One region of the Veillonella sp. LMAG:90 genome, then DNA from elsewhere that is predicted to be linked to it. Evidence: riboswitches for the same ligand, from Rfam matches in the RefSeq annotation. Region 1 holds a riboswitch; each other region holds the start of a gene.
The links. Region 1 has a riboswitch for cobalamin ahead of nikB (nickel ABC transporter permease). Riboswitches for the same ligand answer to the same signal wherever they lie in the genome.
Positions count from the first base shown of each region.

Region 2: linked by a shared signal. The riboswitch ahead of CCC71_RS10510 (1-propanol dehydrogenase PduQ) and the one ahead of nikB (nickel ABC transporter permease) in region 1 are both predicted to bind cobalamin.
Region 3: linked by a shared signal. The riboswitch ahead of CCC71_RS05975 (TonB-dependent receptor) and the one ahead of nikB (nickel ABC transporter permease) in region 1 are both predicted to bind cobalamin.

Region 1 is NZ_NAND01000001.1:410,286-414,591, reverse strand. It holds gene CCC71_RS01855 (ABC transporter substrate-binding protein) at 1-278, opposite strand, end outside; gene nikC (nickel transporter permease) at 434-1,258, opposite strand; gene nikB (nickel ABC transporter permease) at 1,258-2,196, opposite strand; cobalamin riboswitch at 2,403-2,588, opposite strand; gene CCC71_RS01840 (hypothetical protein) at 3,132-3,314, shown strand; gene CCC71_RS01835 (sulfurtransferase) at 3,317-4,138, opposite strand; gene CCC71_RS01830 (IS1249 family transposase) at 4,245-4,306, opposite strand, start outside.
Region 2 is NZ_NAND01000001.1:2,360,764-2,365,069, forward strand. It holds gene CCC71_RS10495 (sensor histidine kinase) at 1-732, opposite strand, end outside; gene CCC71_RS10500 (ANTAR domain-containing response regulator) at 734-1,306, opposite strand; gene eutS (ethanolamine utilization microcompartment protein EutS) at 1,327-1,674, opposite strand; gene CCC71_RS10510 (1-propanol dehydrogenase PduQ) at 1,713-2,834, opposite strand; adenosylcobalamin (AdoCbl) riboswitch at 3,316-3,455, opposite strand; gene CCC71_RS10515 (cob(I)yrinic acid a,c-diamide adenosyltransferase) at 3,514-4,098, opposite strand.
Region 3 is NZ_NAND01000001.1:1,356,854-1,361,159, reverse strand. It holds one part of gene CCC71_RS05980 (IS3 family transposase) at 1-469, opposite strand, end outside; gene CCC71_RS05975 (TonB-dependent receptor) at 561-2,774, opposite strand; cobalamin riboswitch at 3,026-3,197, opposite strand; gene CCC71_RS05970 (ABC transporter ATP-binding protein) at 3,504-4,271, opposite strand; gene CCC71_RS05965 (ABC transporter ATP-binding protein) at 4,273-4,306, opposite strand, start outside.

The sequences.
Region 1 (4,306 bases):
CAAGTCAATTTATCATCAGCCAAGGACCATTTAGATGCTATCCAAGGTTTAGCCACCATGGATTTGTCAAACTTGGTAAGCGTTTCACCGATACCGTAACGCATAACTACCCAAGCATAGAAGTTATCGGTAGGCTCCAACGTATCCGCAAAGTTGGTTACCCCTACTTTTAACACATCTTTGTTTTCTGCAGAATCACTGCCGCAACCGGCCAAAAGCGATGCCGCCAATACCACGCCTAAGCCACCGAGTAGCGCTTTACGCCAGAATTTTTTCATAATAACATTCCTCCATAAAAATACCTTTAACAAATTAACACACAGTTTGATTAACGCTAACACTCAAGATGAAATTATATAAATCCCTAACGGGTATCATCTGACAAAATGTAAATACGAAATTCTCCCATTAACCTATATAAAGATTCCGTCTCTTAGCCTCTGTTTTGACGCGGATCCAAAATATCGCGCAAGCTGTCACTCCAAAGGTTAAAAATAGATACTACGATAAGAATAGCCGCCCCCGGGAAAATCATAAGCCATGGTGCCAACTGTAAATATTGACGACCTTCATTGAGCATTAACCCCCATTCCGGTGTCGGTGGTTGTGCCCCGAAACCGAGGAATGAGAGACCGGCTACTTCGAGCATCATAACGCCAAGGTCCATGCTGGCCGTTACAACGACGAGCGGCATAATGTTTGGCAACACGTGACGACGCAAGATAACGGCCGACGTACCGCCACTCATAATAGCGGCCGCTATATAATCTTCCTGACGAACTTTAATAACAAGACTTCGCACTAAACGCGCATATTTAGCCCAACCTACAATGGTGAGCGCCAAAATGGTATTGCCTACGCTACCGCCCATAATACCGGCAATAGCGATGGCAAGCACGATGCCCGGAAAAGAAATCATGATGTCGCAAAGACGCATGAGCACCATTTCAACTTTGCCGCCGAAATAACCGGCCAAAGATCCTACTAAGGTACCGATGGACGCAACCAACACAACAATGGTAAAGCCCATGAATAAGGATAAGCCGGTGCCGTAAATGATACGCGACAATACGTCACGACCTAATTTATCCGTCCCGAACCAATGGGTAGAACTCGGCGCTTTTAAGGCATTGCTTAAATTCGAAGCAAACGGATCGTTCGGCGTAAGCCATGGTGAAAAAAGAGCTATCAATACAACCAATAAAACTAAGGATGTATAGAAGGAGAAAGCTTTATGTGTTCTAATAAACTCTTTCATTATTTACTCCCCCTTCTCAATCTAGGATCCAAGAGCGTATACGAATAATCGATTACACCATTAATTAACATATACGCAATAGAAGCCCAAAGTACGAAACCTTCAATTAACGGATAATCACGGAAAGTAATCGCCTGTACGGCCATTTTACCAAGCCCCGGCCACGAGAATACCATCTCTACAACCGCAACCCCACCAAGCAACCAGCCCATGGACATACCGAAGATGGTAAGTAGTGGTAAAAAGGCATTTGGCAAAATATGTTTAAACATGATTTCCGTATTTGTCATACCGCGTGCTCTAGCACCTACGGCATAATCTTTATTGATTTCTTCCAAAACTACCAAACGTACCTGGCGCATAAATTTTGAAATTAACGTAAATGCCAAGGTAAAAGCAGGTAAAATCGCATTTTTTAACGAAACGGTTGCCGTCGCAATCGGGGCAATACCCAATTTATAGCCAAAAATGTAAAGCAACATAAGACCAAGCCAGAAAGCCGGTATGGAAATACCGATAAATGCAATTCCGCGGAAGAGGTAGTCAGGCCATTTATTCTGGTAGATAGCGGCGATAACCCCCATGGGAACGGCTATGACGAGTAGCATCACAATTGTTACACTCGCCAACATAAGTGTACCCGGTAAGGCCTCCATCATCTTATCTACAACAGGTTTCTTGGCTGAATACGACATTCCAAGATCCCCTTGCACCGCATGAGACAACCAATTACCATATTGCACCAAGAACGGTTTATCTAACCCCAATTCCTGCCTCGTATGATCAATCAGTTCCTGTGAAACCATGGTATCCGCGGTTTCCAAAATCATGAGCACAGGGTCGCCCGGCGCCAGAAAACTTAAACTGAAAGTTAAAAATGTAACCCCAATTACCGTCACCAACACCTGCCCCAAATGCTGCAGTGTTTTTTTAAACATTCCTGTCCCCCCCTAATATACTCAATTTTCAAACTTACACTATCAACATCTATGAATCCTTTTTAGACAATATCGTTTTAAATCAAACTTCTATTATAAAAATTCATAAAATTTAGTAAATAAAAAAACTCACCCTTGAAAGAGTGAGTACGCAAAACAAATTTTAGTCAAATTAACCCCATAACACATCCCATTAACTATGTGCAACAGTCAATTTGTTATAAGCAGGCTTTCTGGCTCATGATTCATCGTTTATTTCCAGCCTTCCCAGTTTCCCAGTGACTCCTTGTTGAAATAAACTCCTCATTTACAGCTGTTTCCAGCATAGGATTTGCACCTATTTTCCTCTTAAATCGCTCGGCATACCCGACACTTACAACACTAAGATCTTTTATAGAAGTTAGTCAGAGTATATTATTCAATTTCGAAAATAAAATCCTTTATCACTAATATATTAGCGTATTTATTGTAAATGTGTCAATAAAAAGTCAGGAATTTTTAGCCGTTTTAAGCTATTTTATAGAAAAATAATTCATTATATTGATAGATTCCTATGTTTACTCAAATTTTCTTTAATTTATTATACCCTAGTAGGTATAGTATTATACCGTAAGGGGTATATGTACTTCTTGCAATATACGTGAGTTTACCGGAGATAACACTCAAAAAATGAAGCTATAAGTCAACAGCAATAAACAATAAGGTCTATATTGATATTAATTATAATCAATTCATAGTTAACTGAATTTCTACTAAAATAGTAGCCTTAAAAAGTAAATAAAAATAAATTTAAGGCAGTAAAAATCATGTCAATTTTTTACTCATTTACACTTCACATTTCAAATAAAAGGTGTATAATAAACGGCGTATTATGTTTTTATCAAAGCATAATCAATAAATTAATTTATCGTGATTAATAAGGAGAATTTAGTGTTATGAACAGCAAGGATAAAACGCCGATTATACTGTATTTGGGGGAATTCAATAATCAGTTAGAGGCGGAAATCGTTGTTAAAGAAAAAAGGGAGCCCTATTATTCATCAAATGAAGAAAGCCCGGCGATGATTCGCCGAGCCTATTTTCAGTCAGAACATTATAGAAAGAAGAGAAGGAATTAAGGCTACGCCTTCACAAACTCACACCCTGTTTTAATAGGGAAGTTTTCATACGTTACCCAATCACTGGAACTTCCCACATAAAGAGCGGATTCAATACCGATTTCACTCATGGCGAGCATAGCAAGGCAAGCCGTAATACCGGAGCCGCAATATGTCACAATTGGTGTCTTAGTCGTTTTCAAATCTTTGAACATTTCTTTCAACTCTGCTTCAGACTTTAAACCGTTAGCAGTATAACAATTTTCCCAATAATAGTTGACTGCTGTCGGAATATGACCGGTCATACCATCCATGGTATCGATAACGCTACCGTCATAACGTTCGCTCGCACGAGCATCAACGATGATGTGGTCACCATTTTCACTGGCTGCCAACACTTCGGCACGGCTCATAAGCATATGAGGTTGTAAACGATAATCAAGTTGACTTGTTTCGGTTGGTAATTCAGTTGAATCAGTAGTTAAAGTATGTCCTTCTTTTACCCATCGTTCAATGCCGCCTTCTAATACTTTTACAACGTCTAAGCCGATGTATTTGAGCATCCACCATAAACGACCGGCTAAGAAAATCCAGCTGTCACAAATAACAACAGGAGTATCTTTAGTAATACCAAAACGTTCCATTTTTTTAGCAAATTCAACCATGTTTGGCAAAGGATGACGACCACCATGTTCTTCAACGGGATCGGATAAATCACCGGCTAAATTAATTGCAAAGGCTCCTTCAATGTGACCTGTGGCATAAGCTTTATCATCACGTACATCTAAAATTACAACGTCTTTTTGAATATTGGCTAACTCTTGAGGTGTAATAAAATTTTTCATCTTCGTACCTCCATATATATTAATACTATATTAGAAAACATCTATATAGTGTTATTGTAACAAAAACTAGGCTTATAGGACAAAAAGTGTGTGTGGCTTTTTTAAATTAATCCCAATAAATTGGAAATTCCGTGGACATATGGAACTCATTCCAAACAATGGCATCCC
Region 2 (4,306 bases), 2.0 Mb from region 1:
ATAATACTGCAAATAATGGGTCTCCACATCAAAAAACCAATTACTTGATGAGCGTTCTGCACGAAATTTAATATAATCAAATGTATAATAGTCTAATGTTAAATTATCATAAAATAAACCAATTATTTCATCTTGATAACCCAATTTTTTATACAATTGCTTTGCTTCTTCATTGGCCGTTATTAAATAACCATCGCCATCGAAAATAAGGACATTTTCAGATAATCGATCTACGAAAAAGTTCTGTGCCTCTTCTTCCGCACTCATAATAGTACTTGGCTTTAAATCATTAGAAGTGGCCATTCCAGGCGTTCCTGCATCAGTTTCTACAATTAAAACACCGATAGTTTTGTCCAATAATTTTATGGGGTAAATATTTTGTGTAATTAGTTTTCCTTCTTGAGATACCGCAATAAGCCCTAATGTATTTAAACCGGTTGCAATAGATCGTAAAACACCTGGTTCATTTTCCAATAAAGCATCTAATCCTACTACCGTCTTTTCATACATAGACGGCTTAATTAAAGGCTGTCTATGATATACCACTAAAGCAGATTTCGTTACTTCATTATAAATGTCAATAAATACATCTGCATCAGGATATAATAACGAATCAGCCAAATGATATATAACTTGTACTAATTCTTTAACTTCATCCGCAGTTAAGTCCGAATAGGTATCACACAGTTTGCGTAAAATTGCTTCATCCGGATTAGCTATATCTAACGCCATATCATTCACTATCCATTATAATTAATTCAGCAATTTCACTCATTTTAGAGCGTCTATCCATACTCAAGCGGCGTAATTTTTTATAGGCTTCATCCTCAGTAATTTTTAAATCACGGCATAGAATTCCTTTAGCCTTTTCAATTACTTTCCGTTCTTCTAAACGAAGCTTTAATCCCTCAATTTCTTGTTCTAAATTTTCAGTTTGTTGCCCCTTAGCGATTGCTACTTCAATAGTCGGAATAAGAGATTTTTCATCAATTGGTTTAATTAAATAGCCTGTTGCACCAAGCTTTTTCGCTTTTTCTGTATTTTCAAAATCTCCATAAGCAGTTAAAAAAACTATACTGCTCGCCAATTTATCTTGCGCAACTTTTTTTGCTGCCTTTAAACCATCAAGTACCGGCATTTGAATATCCATCAATACTAAATCCGGTTTTACATTACGGCAAATCTCTACTGCCTCAAAGCCATCGGCTGCTTCGCCGCTTACTTCATAGCCTGCATCTGTTAAGATATCTTTAATATCTAAACGAGTTATTGGCTCATCATCGACAATAACTATTCTTCCTCGCATAAGTAGGTCTCCTCGATTTCTTAAGTTCTGGTAATTTCACAACCTAATGCAAATTTTAAAATATTTCGTAGCCCGTCCACAACAGCTCGCAACGCCGTTTCAACGGAACTAACATCACCATAAATAACCACCGATCCGGAGAATCGGTCTACAAAACCAATTTTAACATCACCACTTTTAGTTGCTATATCAACAGCGATTATAGCTGCTTCTGCCGGTGTTATTGTTAAAATCCCAAGTGCATTGTATACATCACTGGGTAATCCCAACTTGCCATAAATCTCCTTAGCCGGATTGGCAATAATATGGGCTAGCGTTATCTGTTTCCCAGGAACGTATTCTTGAATCATACGCTGTTTTTCTTCCATAGCCACACCTTTCCAGCATTACCTTATCAGACTGACGGTTAAGCAATTTGATTTAAAATATTTTTAATATCATCTGCCGTAGGTATTCTTGGATTAGCAGCTGTACATGCATCAGCTAACGCAGCTTTTGCAATAGCATCACCGCTCTCCATAATTTCACTACGATTAAACCCACAATCAGTTAATGTTAAAGGCATTTTCAGAGTACTCTGTAAATGCTTAATCTGCCGAATTAAAGCAGCCACTCCGATTCTCGGATTTACACTAGTTGTCGCTTTAACAATATTCGCCAATCTAGTATATTTCTTAGCAGCATATAAATCTTTGTTTTGATAATCACCATTATACGCCACAATATGCGGCAATAAAATAGCATTGATTCGTCCATGCGGTACATGGAATCTACCGCCGATAGCGTGTGCCATACCGTGATTTAATCCCAAGTTCGTCAAATTAAATGCCATACCGGCCATACAGGAAGCCACATGCATCTGTTCTCTGGCATAACTATTCGTACCGTTCGAAAATGCTTCCGGCAAATATTCAAACACTAATTGAATTGCATATTCAACTAATACTTTTGCCATAACATTTTCATTCAATGATACATAGGATTCAATTAAATGAACTAAAACGTCCATGCCTGTATCAGCCGTAATACTAGGCGGTACACTCATTACTAAGCGAGTATCTAAAATTGCAATATTAGGTTGTATTTCATCGGTAACAATCGGATATTTTGTTCCTGTTTCCAGCATTGTGATTACTGAAAAATTTGTTACTTCTGAACCGGTACCACTTGTGGTCGGTACAGCAATAAACATTAAATCTTTATTGGCTTTAACGCGATTGCCGAAATACAACATAGCTTTCCCCGCATCAATAGCAGATCCACCACCTACTGAAATAATTGCATCAGCATTTGATTCTACTAAGTGACTTACACCGGCAGCGACTACTTCAGTCGGCGGATCCGGAACAATATCACTAAAAATCTCTACTTCAGCAAAGTCTAAGTTCTCCGTTACATGTGAAATCATTCCAGACTGAACCATAAATGGATCCGTCACTATGAAAACCTTTTTTACAGGGAGATCACGAAGACCTTGCAACGCATCTTCCCCTACCCATAGTGTCGTAGGAAATTTAATTTTCTGCATACATGCTCTCCTGCTTAACAAATAAAAAAAGAAGCCCTCACGGAATACACCCTCCGTTTAAGCTTCATTGCAAACCATGCACGCCATTGTACACGAAAATCTTATAACAATAATTTATACTTAACCAAAAAAAATGTCAATAAAAATTACGTATTTCAATTATGCATAATCTATATACTATTTCAAATTTTCTCCGATTTATACCTAAATTAGCAGTTATTTTAACTTGTTCTCGCTTTGACTATGATATAACACCCGATGACAAAAGGGTTCTTTACACTTATAACAAAAGGGCATGGAGTACTAACTCCATGCCCTTTTCCTATTTTTGAACTAATGTCACACTCCACTGTGCTGTGCTCTCTCATCATTGAACGACTAACATTAGTCCATCAATAGACGCACGTCTCTGTGCAAGACAGATTAATACATGCCGGTTTATTTTCTGCATTAATTCCAGTGAAGTACTACAATGCCACAAAAACAACATCCTGTCTTACCTTGAAACAGCATGTGTAATGAAATCCGCGAAAGACCTGACTTAGGCAAAAGCCATCACAGTGGCGGGACCGTGTTAGATTCTCACTAACTTCCATCGTCAGATTTCATATTTCTATTAATCTAAAAGTAATAATAACATATCTTAATCAATTCTGCAAGAACAGGATAATCCCAATAATTATTTTATATTTTTGGTCTTAGCATTATGAAATACTTCAGCACTTCTGGTATAAAATATATCTTCCATACCTTGTTTAGTGTTTAAGTATCTTGCTAAAGCATAAAAATAGTCTGATAATCGATTAACAAACATAACCAACTCTCCCGGTATTTTCGCGGTCATCTGTAATCGAACTATTCGTCGTTCGGCCCGTCTTGCAATCGTCCGTGCCATGTGAATCATACTGGCCTCACGAGTTCCACCGGGCAAAATAAAACGATTAATCTCCGGTGATTTAGCCGTATACTCATCAATTCGGGCTTCCAACCATGATATAGCATCAACAGGTAAAGTTATTTCTCGATTTAACGACTCCGGAGTTGCTAAATCAGTACCTACATCAAATAAGAAATGCTGTAAATGTTGTAATTCATTTTTTTCCTCGAATAAAGACGAATCAAATTGCGATATAGCATAACCAATCCACGAATTTAATTCATCAATAGTACCATAGGTATCTACTCGATCTGAATCTTTTGATACTGCAATACCGCCCACTAAACGGGTCATCCCCTTATCGCCGGTTTTAGTGTAAATTTTCATAGTAAAGCTCCTTTCTCATTACATGGTATATATATCATTGAAATACCGGTAATTATAGAGAATATTATGAGAATCACTAATTATTCCTCATTAAAAATCCTCTTTCAAAGCCACTATGCTTTATTTACACTTCATTGTGTTAACTTGATAATACAAATAAGCCTCATTTTTGTCAATTTACTAATTATCATAGATTGCTGACTATTTA
Region 3 (4,306 bases), 950 kb from region 1:
CCAGTTCTAAAATTCGTTGTTGCTCAGGTGTTAATTTAGATAGTTCTTTTTGACTAATACGTATAGGTTTCTTAGGCTTGGATTGCTTAGTCTCAGATTTCTTCATAGTGGGTGGCCGTCCTTTAGGTCGTTCAACAAAGGCATTTACACCATCTTTTATATACTCTGATTTCCATCGAGCAATTAATGTTGGATTATTAATTCCGTACTGTAAAGCTATTTGTTGATAAGATAAGATACTTGTTAAGTACAACTCTACCACAGATTGCTTAAACTCAGAAGTATATTTAGTCTTAGATTTTCTTTCTTTAAGTCCTTCCACACCAAATGCTTGATAATTTTTTATCCATCTTTTGACCTGAGAATATGATTTGACTCCATATTTTTTTGCTAGAGTTCTGCCACCGCCTTCTCCATTTAAATATGCTGTAACAACTTTTAGCTTAAATTTAAAACTATATTTTGACATGAAAAAACCGACCTCCTTAAAATTAGATTTTTAGGTCTAACTTTAAGGGGGCGGTTCAATCATGATAGATTGAGGGTCTTTTTTAAATCGTCTAGTACTCGTAACGAACACTTAATGTATAGGTACGACCAGCAGTTGCCTCATTATCATAGAATTCACGGTCAAATATATTATCAATACTAAATTTAACTGTAAAATCAGGGGTAACGCGATACCCAACACTGGTATTCACTAAGAAATAGCCGTCATAAGCACCGTATTCGCCGGCTGCTGCCGTAGAGCTTTGGCGTGCACTAACATATTGCATATCTAACAAACCGGTCCATTTTTCCTTGTCATAAGCCAAACCGGCATGGAAGATATGTTTCGGTACAGAATAATCAACTGCATTGCTATAGCCTGATTTATTAGTATCCTCTAATTTCGGACCACTAACTTTACCCGACTGCCAAGCATAGTTAACGTATGAGGTTAAATTATCTGTAAATTTATGCTCGTAATTAAGTTCAATACCGCGTCGTTTTTCTACGCCGTAATTTATGTATTGCTTATATTCTGTAGTACTTGTCCCCGGCAAGTAGAAATAGGTATACTCAATTTTGTCCTTGGTTTTAACATTATATAAGGAGATATCCACTGAATCTCGATCCGTCAACTGGCGTTTCATCCCTAATTCCCAGGTTTTGGAAGTTTCAGGATCTAAGCCCGGATTTGGAATAACATTACCCATACCGGAACCGCCATAACGATAAATATATACTAATGGTGGTGGATTAAACGACTCACCATAAGACATATAATAATTTGTACTTTCATTAGCTTTATATTCTAATGAAACTTTAGGACTTATATGATTATATGTTTTACCCTCGGATGTGGTATCATAACCGTTTTTACCACTGGCCCAGAATGTACCGTCACCTTTTTTATAACGATCATAACGTGCCCCAACAAATAAAGACCATTCATCATCAAATTTATACTCATCTTGTACAAATACAGCCAGATTGCTTATTTTACCTTCATCTTGTGCATATTGATTAATAATGGAGTTTTTGTTATGCCACGAAGAAAGATTATAACGCTTCTGAATCATTTCTTCCGTATGATAAGAGGCACCGGCATTAATGGTATGCTTTCCTATATCTCGCCATGTTTTTTCAACTTCGTACGTAAATTTCTTCCCTGGATGGAGAGAATAATCACCGGCCCCGGTCCAATCAACATTTTTATAGGAACTAGGTACAGTAGGTGATGTAAAACCATCAACCTTATCATGCGTATAACTTGCACGCGCCAAGAAATCATTTGCCGTATCACGATATGTCAAAATATGGGTATCACGTTTATTTTCATTATCATAGCCTAAGAAATTTTTAGGAGATAAAGAAATAATTTTATTTGTTCCGACCTGAACATTGCCAGACCATACAGGGTTTCCTTTAGTATCATGTACATAAGTAAATGGATTACTATAAGAGGATTCACTATTAATTCGATTATAGCTATAAACTAAAGATTTAGATTCATCAAAATTGTACCCAATTTTAAAGCCGTAATTTTCATGTTCCCATTCTTTCTCACCACGACCACCGTATATATAAGTACCATTACTTAACTGTGGTAAATCGGCACTAATAGATGCTGTACCTTTTTTTGGTGCAAGCGATCGATAAAATCCTTTATAGCCATCAGAGGAGCGTTTTTCATAAGTAACCCCTAAACTCCATTTGTCTGATAAACGAGAATTAACCGACACGGCTTTTTTCCAAGTATTATAGCTACCATAGGATACATCTGCCACTACAGAAGTTCCATATTCCGGTGCACCTTTAGTCGTAATATTAATAACACCGGCAACCGCATGACCACCGTATAAAGAGGATGCGCCACCGCGCAATACTTCAATACGTTCAATATTCGAAATTGGAATCATATTAAAATTTACAGTTCCGTTATAAGTATTATTTTGTTGAACTCCATCAACTAATACCAAAATATCTGTAGAACTCATACCACGCATAGTCAAACTGCCTTGCGCACTTTGGTCAATAAAAATACCCGGCAAAAACTGTAAAGCTTCTTGAACCGACGAAATATTCTTGTCAGCTATATCTTTTGAGGTAATAACGCTTACACTGGCCGGCACATTAGCAATAGTTTGCTCCGTTTTTGTCGCAGTTACGACCACTGTCCCTAAGTCATAATCAGTAACCACATCTTCGGCCTGTACACCAACACAGCTCAAAATACTACCACAGCATGCCAATACTGCCGCTCGTACTAACAATCCCTGACCTTTCATAATACCCTCCTAATAAAATTACCCTAAATTACTTCTGTCCAAGAAAATGGGGGCAGATCATAATCAGTTAATAGATTTATTTTTTTTACTATTCCTCTTCTTTTAACACTACCTCACCTAATGCTAACTCAAGGTTCTTAGTAATCCCTTCATAATCCATTAACTTATAAAAAAACATATCTACTTCAATCTTGAAATAGATATGCTACATGACCTTTGCCATAATCGCCTCTCTATCGCTCGTAGATTAAAACGGAGATTATAAATAGGCAGGTCTCCTGGCTTAGATTCATAGCGCCTCTCGCCTTCCCGGAATATCCAGTGGCAACATGAGATTAGCTCCTCTTACAGTGACGGGATCGCATCGGCTTATACCGATTTCTCTATTAAGTCTAAATCGACACCTATAAATATGTATAAAATTTCTTCATGTACATTATATATTTACTTTTCCACCTTGTCAATCTTAATTCAAAACAAATATTAATCATGCTATACCCTCTATTGTATACTAAAACTCCTTTATTTCATAGGGTTTTATGGCTTATCATCGTTAATTTTTATATTTAAACATATTATTCTAAACAGTATTTTTATACAAAAAACCTTAAAACAAAAGATTTTTTACTTTAAGGTTTCATCTTATAGTTAAACTCTATTTATTTTTTTAATAATATTTTTAATCAAAATAACTATACTCTAATATAATAATTTACTGCAAATACTCAACTAAAAATCTTCAAAAGCCGCTAACAATTCTTTCGTGTATTTTTCTTTAGGATGCCGATAAAGTAATTCTGTCGGTTGTAATTCAATCAACCGGCCTTCGCGCATAATTCCGATACGATTACAAATTACGCGTAACAAATCTAAATCATGCGAGATAAACAGACAAGCTAAAGATCGTTCCTTTTGAATATCTTTTAAAATAGAAATAATCTGTGCTTGCACCGATACGTCAAGCATCGATGTCGGTTCATCCAATAAAAGAATCTTCGGATTTAATAACAGTAACCTGGCAAGACAAATACGCTGTAATTCTCCGCCGGAAAGTTGATGCGGATATCTGGAAAGTAACTCTTTACGAAGTTGTACTTTCTCTAAAACATCCTCTATACTATGCTTTAAATTAATATCTTGATTCTTATGGATACGAATCGGTTCTTCAATAGACTCTTTGATTGTCATGCGAGGATTTAAAGACGAAGTCGGATTTTGAAAAACTAACTGCATATCTTCTCGCATTTTTTTATTCTCATTTGCCGACATTTGCGATATTACTTTTCCGTTTAATAGAATTTCTCCCTGATCTGGCTTTAAAAGTTGCATGATAATTCTAATTAATGTGGACTTCCCGGCCCCACTGGTTCCCGCCAAACCAAGAATCTCATTCTCTTCTACCGAAAAAGAAATATCTTTTAAAACCTTGAAGATTCTTTTATTAATAAAGCCTGTTGTGAAACTTTTAGAGATATTCCTTATTTCCAATACACTCATACTATTTACTCCATTCACAACGCACTTGATGGGAA